DNA from 2 places in the Paenibacillus sp. IHBB 10380 genome. Region 2 is predicted to be linked to the other one. Evidence: a T-box and tRNA genes for the amino acid it is inferred to sense, from the RefSeq annotation. Region 2 holds a T-box; the other holds one or more tRNA genes.
What was found. The T-box of region 2 lies ahead of trpS (tryptophan--tRNA ligase). A T-box ahead of a tRNA ligase gene usually reads a tRNA of that ligase, here a tRNA-Trp.
Positions count from the first base shown of each region.

Region 1: it encodes a tRNA-Trp, which carries the amino acid that the T-box ahead of trpS (tryptophan--tRNA ligase) is inferred to sense. The anticodon was not compared.

Region 1 is NZ_CP010976.1:935,742-943,040, forward strand. It holds gene UB51_RS04060 (hypothetical protein) at 6-206, shown strand; gene UB51_RS04065 (LexA family transcriptional regulator) at 206-487, shown strand; gene UB51_RS04070 (hypothetical protein) at 592-1,131, opposite strand; gene UB51_RS04075 (hypothetical protein) at 1,489-1,842, opposite strand; gene UB51_RS04080 (hypothetical protein) at 2,454-2,663, opposite strand; gene UB51_RS04085 (hypothetical protein) at 2,890-3,183, opposite strand; gene UB51_RS04090 (hypothetical protein) at 3,377-4,714, shown strand; gene UB51_RS04095 (hypothetical protein) at 4,902-5,129, shown strand; tRNA gene UB51_RS04100 (tRNA-Trp) at 5,693-5,763, shown strand; gene UB51_RS04105 (hypothetical protein) at 5,833-6,030, shown strand; gene UB51_RS04110 (hypothetical protein) at 6,373-6,570, shown strand; gene UB51_RS04115 (hypothetical protein) at 6,595-7,152, shown strand.
Region 2 is NZ_CP010976.1:4,019,496-4,026,794, forward strand. It holds gene UB51_RS18135 (SCO family protein) at 1-499, opposite strand, end outside; gene cyoE (heme o synthase) at 543-1,478, opposite strand; gene UB51_RS18145 (metal-dependent hydrolase) at 1,690-2,676, shown strand; gene UB51_RS18150 (alpha/beta-type small acid-soluble spore protein) at 2,756-2,983, opposite strand; gene UB51_RS18155 (hypothetical protein) at 3,104-3,283, shown strand; gene trpS (tryptophan--tRNA ligase) at 3,285-4,274, opposite strand; T-box leader at 4,320-4,577, opposite strand; gene UB51_RS18165 (aldose 1-epimerase) at 4,723-5,703, shown strand; gene UB51_RS18170 (alpha/beta-type small acid-soluble spore protein) at 5,895-6,140, shown strand; gene UB51_RS18175 (hypothetical protein) at 6,237-6,644, opposite strand; gene UB51_RS18180 (M3 family oligoendopeptidase) at 6,963-7,299, opposite strand, start outside.

The DNA of each region.
Region 1 (7,299 bases), 2.7 Mb from region 2:
ATAACATGCCAGTGAAGTATCTTGAGAAAATCATCGAAATCATGTATCAATCAGGAAAAATCACGCAGCGGCGTATTGAAGTGAATAGTATCCATAACGGATTGATTAGAGCTACCTGTCTAATGACTGGATCACCACGCACATTCCGTATCGATAACATATTGGCATGGCAAGCTCCAAGAACAGCAGTACGGGAGGCAGTCTAATGCTAGCTGATGCGGAGCGTAAGCTATTAAGGGTGCTATATAACTATTGTAGGCGGCACAATGTAATTCCGACCATGGGAGATTTGGAACGACTGACAGGCAGGAATATGAACAGCGTACGGGAAAGTCTGAACGAGTTGGAGAGTCTGAACTACATCTTTTGGGAAGACAAAGCTTCAATGAGTTCAATTCAGATTATAGAAGGATGGGAGAGAGAGAAGAGTAAACCTGCAACTCCTCTGGCATCAAAGGACAACACCAATTATTGGGTGGAACATTGAAAGTCAAAGAAGACCACAAGGGATTATCTCCGATGTGGTCTTGCTTTAAGTTACCCTCTGACTTCGTTTTGCAGCTATATGTAATTCTTCCTTAATGTTCATGATTATTTATCCTTAAATTTAGTGCGAACTTCATCAAAGGATTGTTTCATTTGCTCATCTGTTTCCGTTGAGATAAACCCCCACCCAAATTTATCATCCATTATCAAAGCGATAAATTCTTTGTCTCCGTCACCTCGCATGAGAGTTAAGGTCCCTTTTTTACCAGCACTTTCATAGTCAGTTGTTTCAACCACTCTCGGATTTAAAAACATCTTATTTTTTTCGGTGACCATCGAAATGGTAAACTCAAGTATTTGTTTAGTGTCAGGGTGAACTTTTTCATCGACAAACTTCTTCTTCGCATCAAGATCAGTTCCATTCAGGTAAGTATTTACGTATTCAATAGATAATTTCTCCCCAGGTGTTAGTTCTTTTTCCTTTTCAGGTTCAACGGTTGGCTCGGATTTTTCCACTGGAGTTTGCGTTCCTTCGACTTGGGGAGTGGTTGCAGTCTCATTCGTTAACACGTTATTTGAGTTGTTGTTACACCCTGCTAAAAGTACGAACGTTAACATTAGAGAAAATATAATAGCTTTCTTCAATAAGTGGTACCCTCCTTTATTTTCTAAACTATTTTGATATGTCTACCAAAAAAATGTAGGGATAGCTCTTTCAGAACTAAGAAAATATCGCGACGTGAAAAGCATTTGTGTGGGTGCCCTACGAGGATATTGAACGCATAGAACGGACTACTCAGATACTGCATTAAATAAGATCACATTGGCGTTATGCCTTTGTGGTCTCTTCATTGCACTATCGTATCCGTTAGCTCAGTAACAGTCAGCTGAAGAAAACAGTATCTCCCCTACCTAATTCAGTGAGTAATTGGCGCATTTTCGATTTGCCTCGCACATGCACTTAAATAAGATCCCTACATTACTTTGTTGGGGATACGAGTACTAATCTTCTGGCATTTGCCAACCCGTTTCCTCATCCCAAATGGCATCCGTATCATCTAGATGCACATGCCAATCCCCATTAGAAATACTTCTTCTAATATCCGTCAAACAGGTCAACCAATAAAACAGCGCATGCAATGTATCTTCAAAATCATCTGAAAAGGGTAGCTTTGTTGAACCTGCAAAGATCACTGTTGGTTCATCCTGATCATAGTCATAAACACAAAATGTTTCTCCAATATCCTTCATTTCAAAACCCGCATTGTATTTATCAATGATGGCCGTTATCTCTTGCTCCTCACTGTTGGTAAGGTTATAGTTTCTCATACAAGTGTAATAAACAGAAACTCCCATGCTACATTTCTCCTTTTTCTCAGTGTATCAGAACTAATGTTCCCATGTACAATTAATCGACGATGTTTACTTTTTTGCTCCTATACTATTCTACTTACATTTCATTGCTAATTAAAGTATCTTAATTCCTAAGTTTCAGTCAATTACCCTTCTTTACTCTTAATTCTCAGGATATACAAGGGCTGCGCCGTCCTTCGCTTACAGAGAAAACAAAGCCGTTTGTCTAGAAATATATAAAGATGGTGAAACTTTCTTAAATTTTCAAAAAAGAGGCACTCCATCTACATGATGAAATGCTTCTTCAACTTCTTTTACCAGCGGAAAGCGCAGTTACTTCCCTCTTGAATAACTTACAAAACCTTGTCTTTCTATAGTTTTAACAATGATCACTAAAGAACCTACGTTCTCATTATTATTCCATATTAATCCATTGTAAGTAAATATTCATTGCATTAAACTGCCCGTTAGCTTAACAAAGGGCCACCTCTCGGCAACCCTTATGTATTGTGCTATAGTGTCCCGTTAGCGTAAGAATATTATCTACCACATCATTAAGCCGTTATTTATATTCAGATGTTTTTTCTGCCCAGCGTCTTATAACTGCTTGATGATTAATTATTATTCTGTCTTGCTTTAACCACTCTCGGTATTTTTTCCTCGAAAATGGATAATACATGTGAAATCAATTTTTCGCTCGGGATCATGTTATCTTTCAAAACAGCATATATAAGGTTCAAGAAAGTCTTCGCATCTTGTTCAGTTAAACTTTTGATTGATTCCATGGTGCTATCATTCGAGAAATTTTCTTCCTTCGTCTCCATAACTATTCCTCCATATCTATGTATCATTTATTCTTCCTACACGACATTATATATGAGTCCCTTGGATATAACGCTTTTAGTCGTTGAAAAGTTGCTTTAACCAGCCCGTTAGCTTAATCACTAACATAACTAAACTAACCTTCAAAAACTAGCAATGGACGTCGCTCACATAAATGTAACATCAATAATTCATTTGGGATATCGTGTAAATGAAGATTTGCAATGCCTATCGTATTTTGTACTCGTAGGTTTCCCCATTTATTTCTATCTCTGCATTTAAGGGCTTCTTATCTGTTGTTACTATTTCCTTGGGAATCTCAGCTAAATAGAGTAGGGTGCCTGTCTTTAAAGGCTCAATACTTGATATATTGGCGTAAGTAAAATCCTCACCACTACCCTCTTCAAGAACTTTAAAGGTATTGTACTCATACTTGTTGTCATATTTAATTTTAACGTCCGCTAATTTGTCGGCTGTTTTACCTAACTCGGTAAGGTTTTTGATCTTTAAGGTGATCGCCAAATAGGTAGTCGCACAGGAAATGGATATCAGCCGTGGTGCAGCTCAGACAATGTTGGATAGAGCAGAAGTGAAAATAAAAGACAACAAAGCAAATAGCCTATTCCTTGTGGGATAGGTTTTTATCTGTCATAAATCTACAACATATAGTATATTCAAAAATGGTAATACAAAATAATCCAATAGGGGTGTTATTTTGACAAATCGTATCTCGAAGAAGGAAAGAAATCTCATTATTAATAGTCAAGTAATTGAGGACTATATGTGGTTAAAGGTTTTACTTGAATCAAAATGGTCTCTATTAATTAATGAGGTTCCAGACGAACACAAAACAGATTTTCAATTTGTAGTTCCATATATACTAAAACAATGCGGTGATGAATGGAAGGGTGATGAATCGGTATTACATCCTGTCGAAGACTTAGGAGATGGAAGGCGAGCCTGTGGTCTTTGCGGTAGGGAAAATAGGTATATCTACTACATCCAAAATAGACTTAATGGGAATAAGTTAAATGTTGGTGGAGACTGTGTGGAAGATTATGTTGACATCGACTTTTTACATGAAGGTAACTCCAGAGGGCAATTATTTAGAAAGGCAAAGGAAATAAGAAGAAGAAGAGGGTTGATTAATCAACGATTTCCCGGTATACAAAATAGAATTGATAATTGGTTAAACAAAGTAGTGAAATATGATATTGTATTGCCTACACATCTAGAAGAACCCTATTTATTTCAAGGGGCAAAACTTCGGGAATTGCATAATACATTTCTGAGAAGAGAAGCAGATGAAGCAATTCTTGATGAAATGGAAGATATTCTAAACAAGGAGATAGAATATATACGTACATTCGATGAAAATCAACTTCATAATCGTGAAAATCAATTCATTGCTACAAAAAGAATTATGACTTGGCTAGAAAATCGGCGTGATCATAAGACTATGAAAACGCTCAAACAAAACGGAGTTATAACAAAAGAGACAATTTCATGCATATGGGAGAGCAGCTTTGTAGAAAAGAGCTCGGACCTAATTTCTGGACTCTTTAAATCAACAAGCTTCGAAATAATTGAAATTGATTATGATAACGATGGATTTATAATAAAAAAGGAACCTTCAAAATTGGAGTTGATCTTAAAATTCGATAAATTTTTCTCGAATTTTGGTGAGAGAATTATGGGGCATAACACGAATGCTGCGTTTTCGGATAACAATATTTCAAAATTAAGTTCAATATATGGAACTAATTCACCTTATGTGTTTCGAGATGAATTAAAAAAGAAGATTGGAGCTTGGAGTGTAGGAATTAGTATATTAGATGAAGAAGTGGAGCATAACCACGGATATTTGTTGGACAAAAGAAACCAAACCTATGTCCAAGTCAAGCTAAACGAACTTGTGGCGGAAGCTAAAGGAATCGTTTTAGGGTTGAATAACCCCGATAGAAATAAATTTGAAAAATATGTTCGTGAAAAAGTGGGGAAAAGGTATAATTTTGTATTACACATGCCACCTATAATTAGAGAGACTAATTAATCGTGGAGGAGCTTCACTACGAAACCTACAATAGATGAACCGATATACATACAACCTGAGAAGTGTGTTAGATGTGTATGGGGTGAGTGGATAGGCACTAAACAGTATTGTGGTAAGCAGAAGAAGCAGTGTGTAAAGAAGGTAAATCCTTCCTGATGTCGAATTGTGATGCTGGGAGGCAGATATTATGGATTGGAAAGTAGAGATGTTTGATTGGGAAATGATTTCGAATGTGGCAGTACCATTTATTATAGCTATCATTGCAATTTTGGTGGCGTTCGCTGCGGTACGCTCAGTCCTTAATTCGCTTCCAGATAGATTGGCTGAACTATTAAAAATAGTGGCGATTAAAATATGTTTAGCTGCAGGAGCAATATCATATTATATTGCCAGTCATATATGGGAATCGAGATAAGTACCTTAACGGGTGCTTTTTTCTATTTTACATAAAGGAGCTGATAACGATGGCATTGACAGCCAAACAGCAAATGTTCGTAAAAGAATACCTGATTGACCTGAATGCCACTGTTTAGATACAGCGTTAAGAATGCGGTTAAGATCACTCTAATTTATATTATGACCTAATGGTATGTGCAGGTTCGAATCCTGTCAAGAGTGAAAATTCACGTTGTTGGTTGTTGCTACTCTAGTGAAACCATTGCTGCATAAGGTTTTTTTGTGTTCGTATATTTGTTCGCTTTTGTTCGTTTTTAGTGCCGTTTTTCAATTTTCGGCACCAGATTCGGCACCAGATAGGAGGGAGATTTTTATATCTTTAGGCAAATACGAAGACCGCTGAGGTTGGGTAGTTTGTATGAGATCCTGAATCCATAGGAATCAAGAAGAGAGCAGCACCCGACACAATCATGTACCTGTTTGACGGCGTAATAGCCGCAAGGGTAGAGAATGCGGGATAACTGTTCTCTTTTGGTTTAATAATAGAGCTTGACGGTTAAATGCTGGAAGGCGCGCCTATGAGAGGGTTTAGTGTAGTAGAAACATAACGGTCTCCAAAACCGTAGTCGGTGGTTCAATTCCATCAGCCTTTGTTGATTATGTGGTAATAAGTGGAAGTTTTCCTTTGATGTCGAATTGTGATGTTGAGGGAGGTGAAGGATATGCCAAAAACACATGAAGAAATTGCAGATGAAATTGTCCAGGCGGCTATGACAGCGAGAGGTCAAACGCTCTCCGGAATGGGTAGCAACAATGCGGCTGTCGGCGCTAACCATTTACAACAGTTGAGCAATGCGGCCGTTGTTTCACTGTATAAAGAAGTGATCAGGGCTATTAAAGCGCCAGATGGTACATTATAGGAGGATAATTAAAATGTGAAAAGCAGGGGTAATTCCCCTGCTTTTGCTCTGTTTTATCTCTCAGAGCGGGAGTCTGGACTTGAACCAGAGCCAGCCGACATTAGTTAATCAGCAGCATCCAATATCCAACATAGACGCGCAATAGAGCGTAAACTAAGTTAAAAGAAGCGCATATCAGCATGTACAAGTATTATGCATTGGTTATTTTATTCACCATGCTGGAAAAAAGGAGCCTCGGATGTGATTCTAAGGCTCTTTCTTATTAATTATTACCCTTAGCAGGTGTTTTGAAGTGAAAGAAGAATAAGATATTGAATAAAAGACCGAAGGGATTTTATGAACGTGAAGGAAGAACTACATATAGCAGTTGCGAATGGTCAGAGGGTAACTGTAAAGCTTCATGACGACGAAATCATAACAGGAGTAGCAGAAGTGTCCACCGATCCTAAACATGCTAAGATTCAATCGTCAGAAGGTCCTACATGGGTTCCTTACGAGGATATAGAACATGTTTCGATGATTGGAAATCCGGTTCATTAAACCTACTAAGTGAGGTGGTGCAGTATGTGGAAGCACACTTATAATAGAATGCTTGCAAGAGGAGTAACTGAGTACGTGGATTCAAAAATGAAGAACAAAGCTACGGCCAAAGCATTTAATAATGTATTGAGACAGCATGAAGAAGAAAGGAAACATTTCGAAGCATACCTTGATAGTTATATCATCCGCTTATCTACTCAAATAGAGCAAACAAATTTATTTTTAATTAATCAAATCGATATTGAACGAAAAATTGAGAAGCACAGAAAGAGGTTTACAGAATGTTTTTCATCAACTTACCCCGTATACCATAATTATAATCAGATAATGCTCTCTCCAAATGATATGGGATCGCTGAATTCAATTATAACAATCAATAAAAGTGATTACATTTCTATCTCTCAATACGAGCAAAAAGGCAAGCAAACCACTATTGCGTTTATTATCTATAACACAGAAATCATACAAAATCTGAAAGAAAAATTTGTTAATGAGAATATTCGTCTGTCAATTAATGTTCAATCATATAGCGCTTACTCTTCCACTCATGTTATCGGTTTTCTATTATCTCAACAAAAATAGCCCCACCGACCAAAGTCAGCAGGGCAATGAACAAATACATTACTTAGTTATGCTTAGCCAAATATAGAATCAATACTTAAGGATTTTTTTCTGTTTGTCACTATTCTTATCATCGCTCGTATCACTGAATAACAACTCCGGAAATAG
Region 2 (7,299 bases):
TTAGATTAGCATGGGAATAGTTATCTTTGTTATTCCCAACAATAGCAATTTTAAATGATTTCTCGGCTAGATCCCATATTTTCTGCTTATCTCCTCTAAGGAAATACCAACCGTTATAATCCACATTGAACTTATCACCGAACTTTTTCATTTCTTCCACAGTGTCTACCTCAGGATCAAATGAAATAGAGACGAATTCCGCTTCTTTCCCAAATGTCCCATCCTTAATCAGTTTATCCTGTACTTGAGACAACATAAATGTCGTGACAGGGCATACATCAGGGCAATTGGTGAAGAAGAAGTAGAATAGTCTTACTTTGCCCTTCGTATCATCACGCATAACCGTGCTTCCATCAACATTTTCTAAAGAAAAATCCTGAACTTCTGCAATGATCGGTAGCTTTTGTTTACCTATGTCTAACGACTGAACGAGTAAATACCCAGCCATGATGACCATGACAGATAACAGAAGCCAAGTCCATTTGTAACGTTTTAGCATTTTTATCAAAAACTCCCCTCCGTAATTGCCCTGTCAAAGCGATTTAATGTGATGTATTAATAATCAAAACGATAAGACTTACCGTTAAATAATTTATGGAAAAGAAGAACATAGTCTTGGCCCATGCTTCGGTATCTTTCGCTTTAAATCCTGTAAATGAAAGATACAACCATACAAGCGACAATCCTAAAGATATAATCATGTAATAGATACCTGCATATCCATAACTGTACATTAAAATGGGTATCGGTATTAAACAAATAATGTAAGGAACCATTTGGATTTTAGTCCGTGGTATTCCCTTCACAACAGGTAAAAGGGGATATCCCGCTGCCCGATACTCTTCAACTCGCCGAATTCCAAGTGCCCAGAAATGAGGCGGCTGCCATATAAATAATAACGCAAACAACAATATAGCTCCCATATCTACTTTACCTGTGACTGCGACATAACCAATGAGCGGTGGAACCCCCCCTGAGATTCCACCAACAGATGTACTCCAAGTAGATGTACGCTTCAACCAAAGTGTATATACCACAACGTAAGCCAGCATACCAACGATACCGAACACGCCCGCAAGCACACCTGAAAAAGTGAATAAAATCGTTAATCCTAGGACTCCTAATATTATGGCATACCATAATACTACCCCTGGTTTCAACTTACCTGTAGGAAGTGCACGTTCTCTGGTCCGTTCCATCTTCAAATCCAGTTCACGGTCAAAGTAGTTGTTAAAGACACAAGAAGATGCAAGAATAAGGATGGTACCCAGGAGAGTTAGAATCATTTTTCCAAACTGAATATCCCACTGGGACGCAAGCCAATAACCCGCAAAAGCAGACATAAAGCTTGAACGGATGATTCCCGGTTTCGTTATATTAATGAAATCTCTCCAGGTTGCTGATTTACTAGGTGGCTTCTTGCTTGATGAAATCGCTGCGGAATCCGAAGAGACTTGATAACTTATGTGATTATCCACTCCTAAATTTCCTCCTTTTGAATGTATAGTAGAGGAAAAATAGCCTCCGCTATAAAGTTTATCATATTAAAAGTAAAAAGTGTTCGCCAATTGGCCGTATTTAATTTCATCATTTCGACAATTTGATGACATTTGTTCACTTGACATACCAATAAAATGATTCAAAAATGGGTAATTACTATAGTAAGACTAAAATTAAGGAGAGATCGCAATGGACACTGGCACACATTTAGTTATGGGAATATCGCTTGCAGGGCTAGCCCATATCGATCCTGCCGTGGCGGCAAGTCCTTCACTCGCCATAGCTGTTACAATTGCAACCGTATTAGGTTCACAAGCTCCCGATACAGATAGCGTATTACGTTTAAAGAATAACGCTGTGTATATACGCAACCACAGAGGAATTACTCACTCACTCCCTTTTTTACTGTTATGGACCGTGCTTATCACAGGTCTAATTTCATTAATATTTCGTGATGCCTCCGTTCCTCACTTGGCACTCTGGACTGGTATAGCCGTATGTGTTCATGTATTCAGTGATCTATTTAATACCTATGGAACTCAGGCCATGCGCCCATTTACTGAGAAATGGATATCGTGGAATATCATTCATATTTTTGATCCATTTATATTTGGTACTCACCTAACCGCCATATTGCTCTGGGGACTTGGTATGTTACCTCCTGCTCCACTATTCTCTATTCTCTACGGTTTAACTGCCGTTTACTACATTTGGAGAACTCTCGTTCATTTCTCAAAGACAGCAGAAGTGGCCAGACTTGATGCTAAGAATAAACAAGGCGATACCTATTACGTCATTCCAACCATATCCCTCAACCATTGGCATGTTGTCAAAGCGCAAAGTGATGGCAGTTATGATATGGGTACTATTCATTATCATCAACTGGAGTGGAAGGATCATGCAATATCTTCCAAGCATCCAGCGGCTGAACACTCTAAGAATCATTCAAACGTTAAAGCGTTCCTCTACTTCACTTCATTTGCTGTCGCAGATGTAGAAGTTACATCTACTGGATTCATCGTGCGTTGGGCTGATGTTCGTTATCGTCATCGAACCCAATATCCTTTCGTAGCTGTGGTTGTAATGGATAAAGACTTCAACACTAGAGCGTCATATATCGGTTGGCTTAGCCACGAAAAGATGAATGAAAAGTTATACATTGATTATTCCTCTTGACATTAGCAAGCAACATGAGTCTAATATAATAAAAAGCCCAGAGCAAGTGCTCCGGGCTTCTCTATTCATGAGAATGAAATTACTGATTCAGGTTAGAACCCGAAAGAGACTGTTCTGCAAGCTGTACTAGACGTTTAGTCATGTATCCTCCCAAAGAACCTGTCTCACGAGAAGTATAGTTACCATAATAACCATCCTGAGGAATTGTTACACCAAGTTCTTGAGCTGCTTCCATCTTCAATTGTTGAAGTGCTGCTCGTGCCTGAGGTACCACCAAATTGTTTGAACTAGATTGTCCTTGTGCCATATTAAAAATCTCCTTTCACTTCTCAAGTCTGTTAATGAAGTGCAAGCTTGCAAGCTTAGTATGGCTACATTTTGTAAGGTTATTCGGTAGACTTTTTATTTTAATATGGAGGTTTTTGACATGAGTAAGGTTTTGTCAATTTGGTTCTCAGTTTCGTCTATACTTTTGCTGGCAGCTTCCGCCATTGCTATCAGTCATTATGCCTGGCTTGCCTTACTTCTAGCTGTTCTAGCTATCTTTAATATCGGCTGGGGATTTATAATTAAAGCTAAACATCGGAAATCCTCAATTAAGAGCTGAATTAACGCTTCTTAGGTAAAAAGCCCATTCTTTCCTTCACATCATCCACTGTGCGCGTGGCTACTTCTAGAGCGCGTTCAGCTCCCTGAGCTAAAATATCATGAATTTGACCTGATTTGCGTATTTCCCCATAAGACTTCTGTAAAGGTTCTAATACAGCGATGATTGATTCTGCAACATCTTTCTTAAACCCACCATACATAGCGCCCTCATACTTAGCCTGAACATCCTTTATGGGCATGCCAGCACACTGCGAGTAGATACTCATTAGATTACTGATTTCAGGCTTCGTTTCAAGATCATATCTCACTTCAGAGCCTGAGTCTGTTGTAGCACGGCTAATCTTTTTACGAATAACATCAGGTGGATCCAAAAGGGTGATATGACTTCCAGGGTTAGGATTACTTTTACTCATTTTTTTGCTGGCATCATCAAGCGACATGATTCTCGCTCCCACTTCGGGATAATAGGCTTCTGGAATAGTGAAATATTCACCATAACGATGATTGAAGCGACTAGCTAAGTCTCTTGTCAATTCTAAATGTTGCTTCTGATCGTCTCCTACAGGAACTAAATCTGCATTGTATACAAGAATATCTGCGGCCATTAGAGAAGGGTACACGAATAAGCCTGCTCCAATAGAATCTTTACCTGCTGATTTATCTTTGAATTGAGTCATACGTTCCAACTCACCCATCGATGTTAACGTTGTCAACAACCATCCTAGTTCTGCATGTGCAGGAACGTGAGATTGTAAATAAATATTTGATTTATTTGGATCTATTCCTGCCGCAATGAATAACGCAGCCACTGATTCCGATTGCTCACGCAGTGCCTCTGGTTCTTGTGGAACAGTGATAGCGTGCAAGTCCACTACCATGAAATAACATTGATAATCATGTTGCAACTTCACGAAATTCTTCATCGCACCAATGTAGTTACCGAGTGTGAGTTGACCACTTGGCTGTATGCCTGAAAGTACCGTTTTCAATGCAATCCCTCCTCATTTTAGAAAACAAAAAAAGCCCCATCGTCACAAAGGGACGCGAGACGTGGTGCCACCCTAATTTATTACAGTGAATACAAAGAATCTTCACAGATCCACCTCACTGTAACCTTGATATCCTGTAACGGAGAATAAGCCGGCTCGTCTAATAAAGAATTAAGAATAACTCCTGTTCAACACAGCACTCATGGGTCCATTGGGCAAAGAGGTTCCACCGATTCGCATCATCCATCGGCTTTCTGAAGGAGTACCCCTTCTCTGCTTACTTATCCCTGTCATCGTATTTACCTTATCACATTTAACTTCTACAGCAATGATAAAACTTAGGTGCGTCGTTGTCAAACTCCTTTTTTTACGAATAACTTATAATCTGGTATGATAAATTAAGTTAAGGTAAATCCATTAAATTTATAGTGGGAAAAGGAGCATCGATATGAAAAAAGTGACTAAAGGAAAATGGAATGATTTCGATACATATATCCTTCATAGCCATAATCTTGAAATTACACTGTTACCTCAATTGGGTAACAACGTGATTGCTATTTGGGATAAGCTTGAACAGCGGCATGTTATTCGCCCGCCTGATGAGCAAGATCTCGATTTCTATATGCTGAAACCTTATCATTTTGGTATGCCTATGTTAATTCCACCGGGAAGAATTAGAGACGGTCAATTTACTTTTGAAGGTAAAAATTATCAATTTGATCGAAATACGGCCGGTGATCATCATATTCATGGCTTACATAGAACTCAAGCGTGGTGCGTCAGTGACATTCAAGAAGATGAAGAATGCTGCATCGTTACGACGGAATTCAATACAGCCGATGATGCCAAATGGATGGCTCAATACCCAGCTCCACTCAAACTTGAAATGACGTTCAAACTTCAAGGAGCAAAATTCACTCAACATTTAAAAGTAAAACACTTAGGAGAAGGTACCATCCCATTTGGAATTGGATATCACTCATGGTTTCTACTGGACGGTCGTCCTGAACAATGGAAACTTCAAGTGCCTGTAAAAGCTCTATACGACATGGATCATGATCTACTTATAAATGGTGAACTTCTGCCATTGAACGACCTAGAAGAGTTAAATTCAGGCTTAAATCTGAAAGATACTAATTTTGATACTCTTCTAAGAGCAGATACAGAACAACCTACGGAAGCCATCTTGCTTCATGAAGATGGTTACGGAATTAAATATGCTGCTGATCGTCGTTACTTCAAGCATTGGGTACTTTATACTAAGGGAATCGCACATGATTATCTATGCATTGAACCTTATACGTGGCTACCCAATGCTCCCAATCTTACACAAGGACCTGAGCTAACAGGATTAATCACACTAGAACCTCAACAGTCTTTTGAAACAGAACTTTATTTAGAAATCATAAATCGCCCTAGCGTTAATTAAGCAATCTATAACTCCACCTTCGGCTTGCCCATACGGCAAGCCTTTTTCTGTATACCTTAAGTTATTTAAAGCGCTATATTTCATTTGAAATTCAAGCAATAATTACCAACCTTTTTCAGTCTCCTTTGCCGTATGTTTTCAAATGTTTATAACCATAATAACTTCATAAAGGTACAGAGGAGGTGACAAACATGGGTCAAGCAGGTCAACAAAATCAAGGACGTAGTGGTCGTTCTAACAACTTGGTCGTTCCTCAAGCAAATGCTGCTTTACAACAACTTAAAATGGAAGCAGCTCAAGAACTTGGTGTGACAATTTCTCAAGATGGTTACTATGGAAATTACACTTCCCGTGAAATGGGTTCTTTGGGAGGATACATCACTAAACGTTTAGTACAAATAGCTGAACAACAATTATCGGGTCAATCTAACCAATAATTGAGTTTCGCCATAATTACATTAAAAGACGGCCTTTTCCCCAAAGGTCGTCTTTTTCTTTACAAATGAAATCGTATTCAAAATATAAAATATAAATTAATATAATTCCGATGTGGTGTCTTGATATGTATTACGTGGATAGCGAATCATTAAGTTAGCCATGTTGTAGTTGGATTCGAGTATTGCATCAATGATAATGGTACCCTGACGTACCATAAACTCATAAAATATTTCACCGTGAGTCCAGTGATGTTTATATTTAAGACTTTCTAGAGCCATTAGCCGAAATGAGGCTTGATGTGCTGAACTAAGACCACCTTCAAATGGAGATAATTTGCCATTGCGACCTGAAATCGGGTTGTGGCGAATCCCAAATTTCCCTACTGCATTATTTCGTATTTGCACAAATAAAGTTCCTGAAGATAATCCTGATAATTCTACTTCCAATTCCTTAAATATCATGTCAAACTGTCTCGCCAATGAGAGTTGATCTATTTTGATCATATTGTCCCTTCTTCCTCTTATACCACCCGTCTAGGGCTTATGACTCATTATAGTCCTTGTAAATTGAAGCATCAACATAATGCAACATAATTGGGTATTTATTCCTAAAATTTGCGCATTTATGGTTTTTTTACATGTTATATTTAGATAAAAACCCCCTATATTCGACACATTAAGTCATAGTTAATGTTAAACAACCATCTTCCTAAAGGAACGACAGCATTCGTTTTCCGCTGAAATATGAAAGGTAGTTACTTTTCAATCATTTATAAAAAGAGAACCTCAATGAAGATGAGGTTCCCTTTTATCACTTTATATTTATACTAAGTGCTCCGTCATTTGCAGGAACTCTTTAACATCAGCAATACACAGATCCATCGCACTCTGCCAGAACTCAGATCCTGTTAAATCAGTATCTAAATGCTTCAACGCTAATTCCTCTACCGTCATCACACCTGTATCTCTCAATAATGCATCATATTTATCGGCAAAGGAAGCTCCCTCTTGTTGAGCACGCACATAAAGCCCCGTACTGAACATGTAACCGAATGTATAAGGATAGTTATAGAAAGGTACCCCTGTAATATAGAAATGAAGCTTGGATGCCCAGAAGTGAGGGTGATAGGAAGAAAGAGCACCACAATAAGCTTCTTTT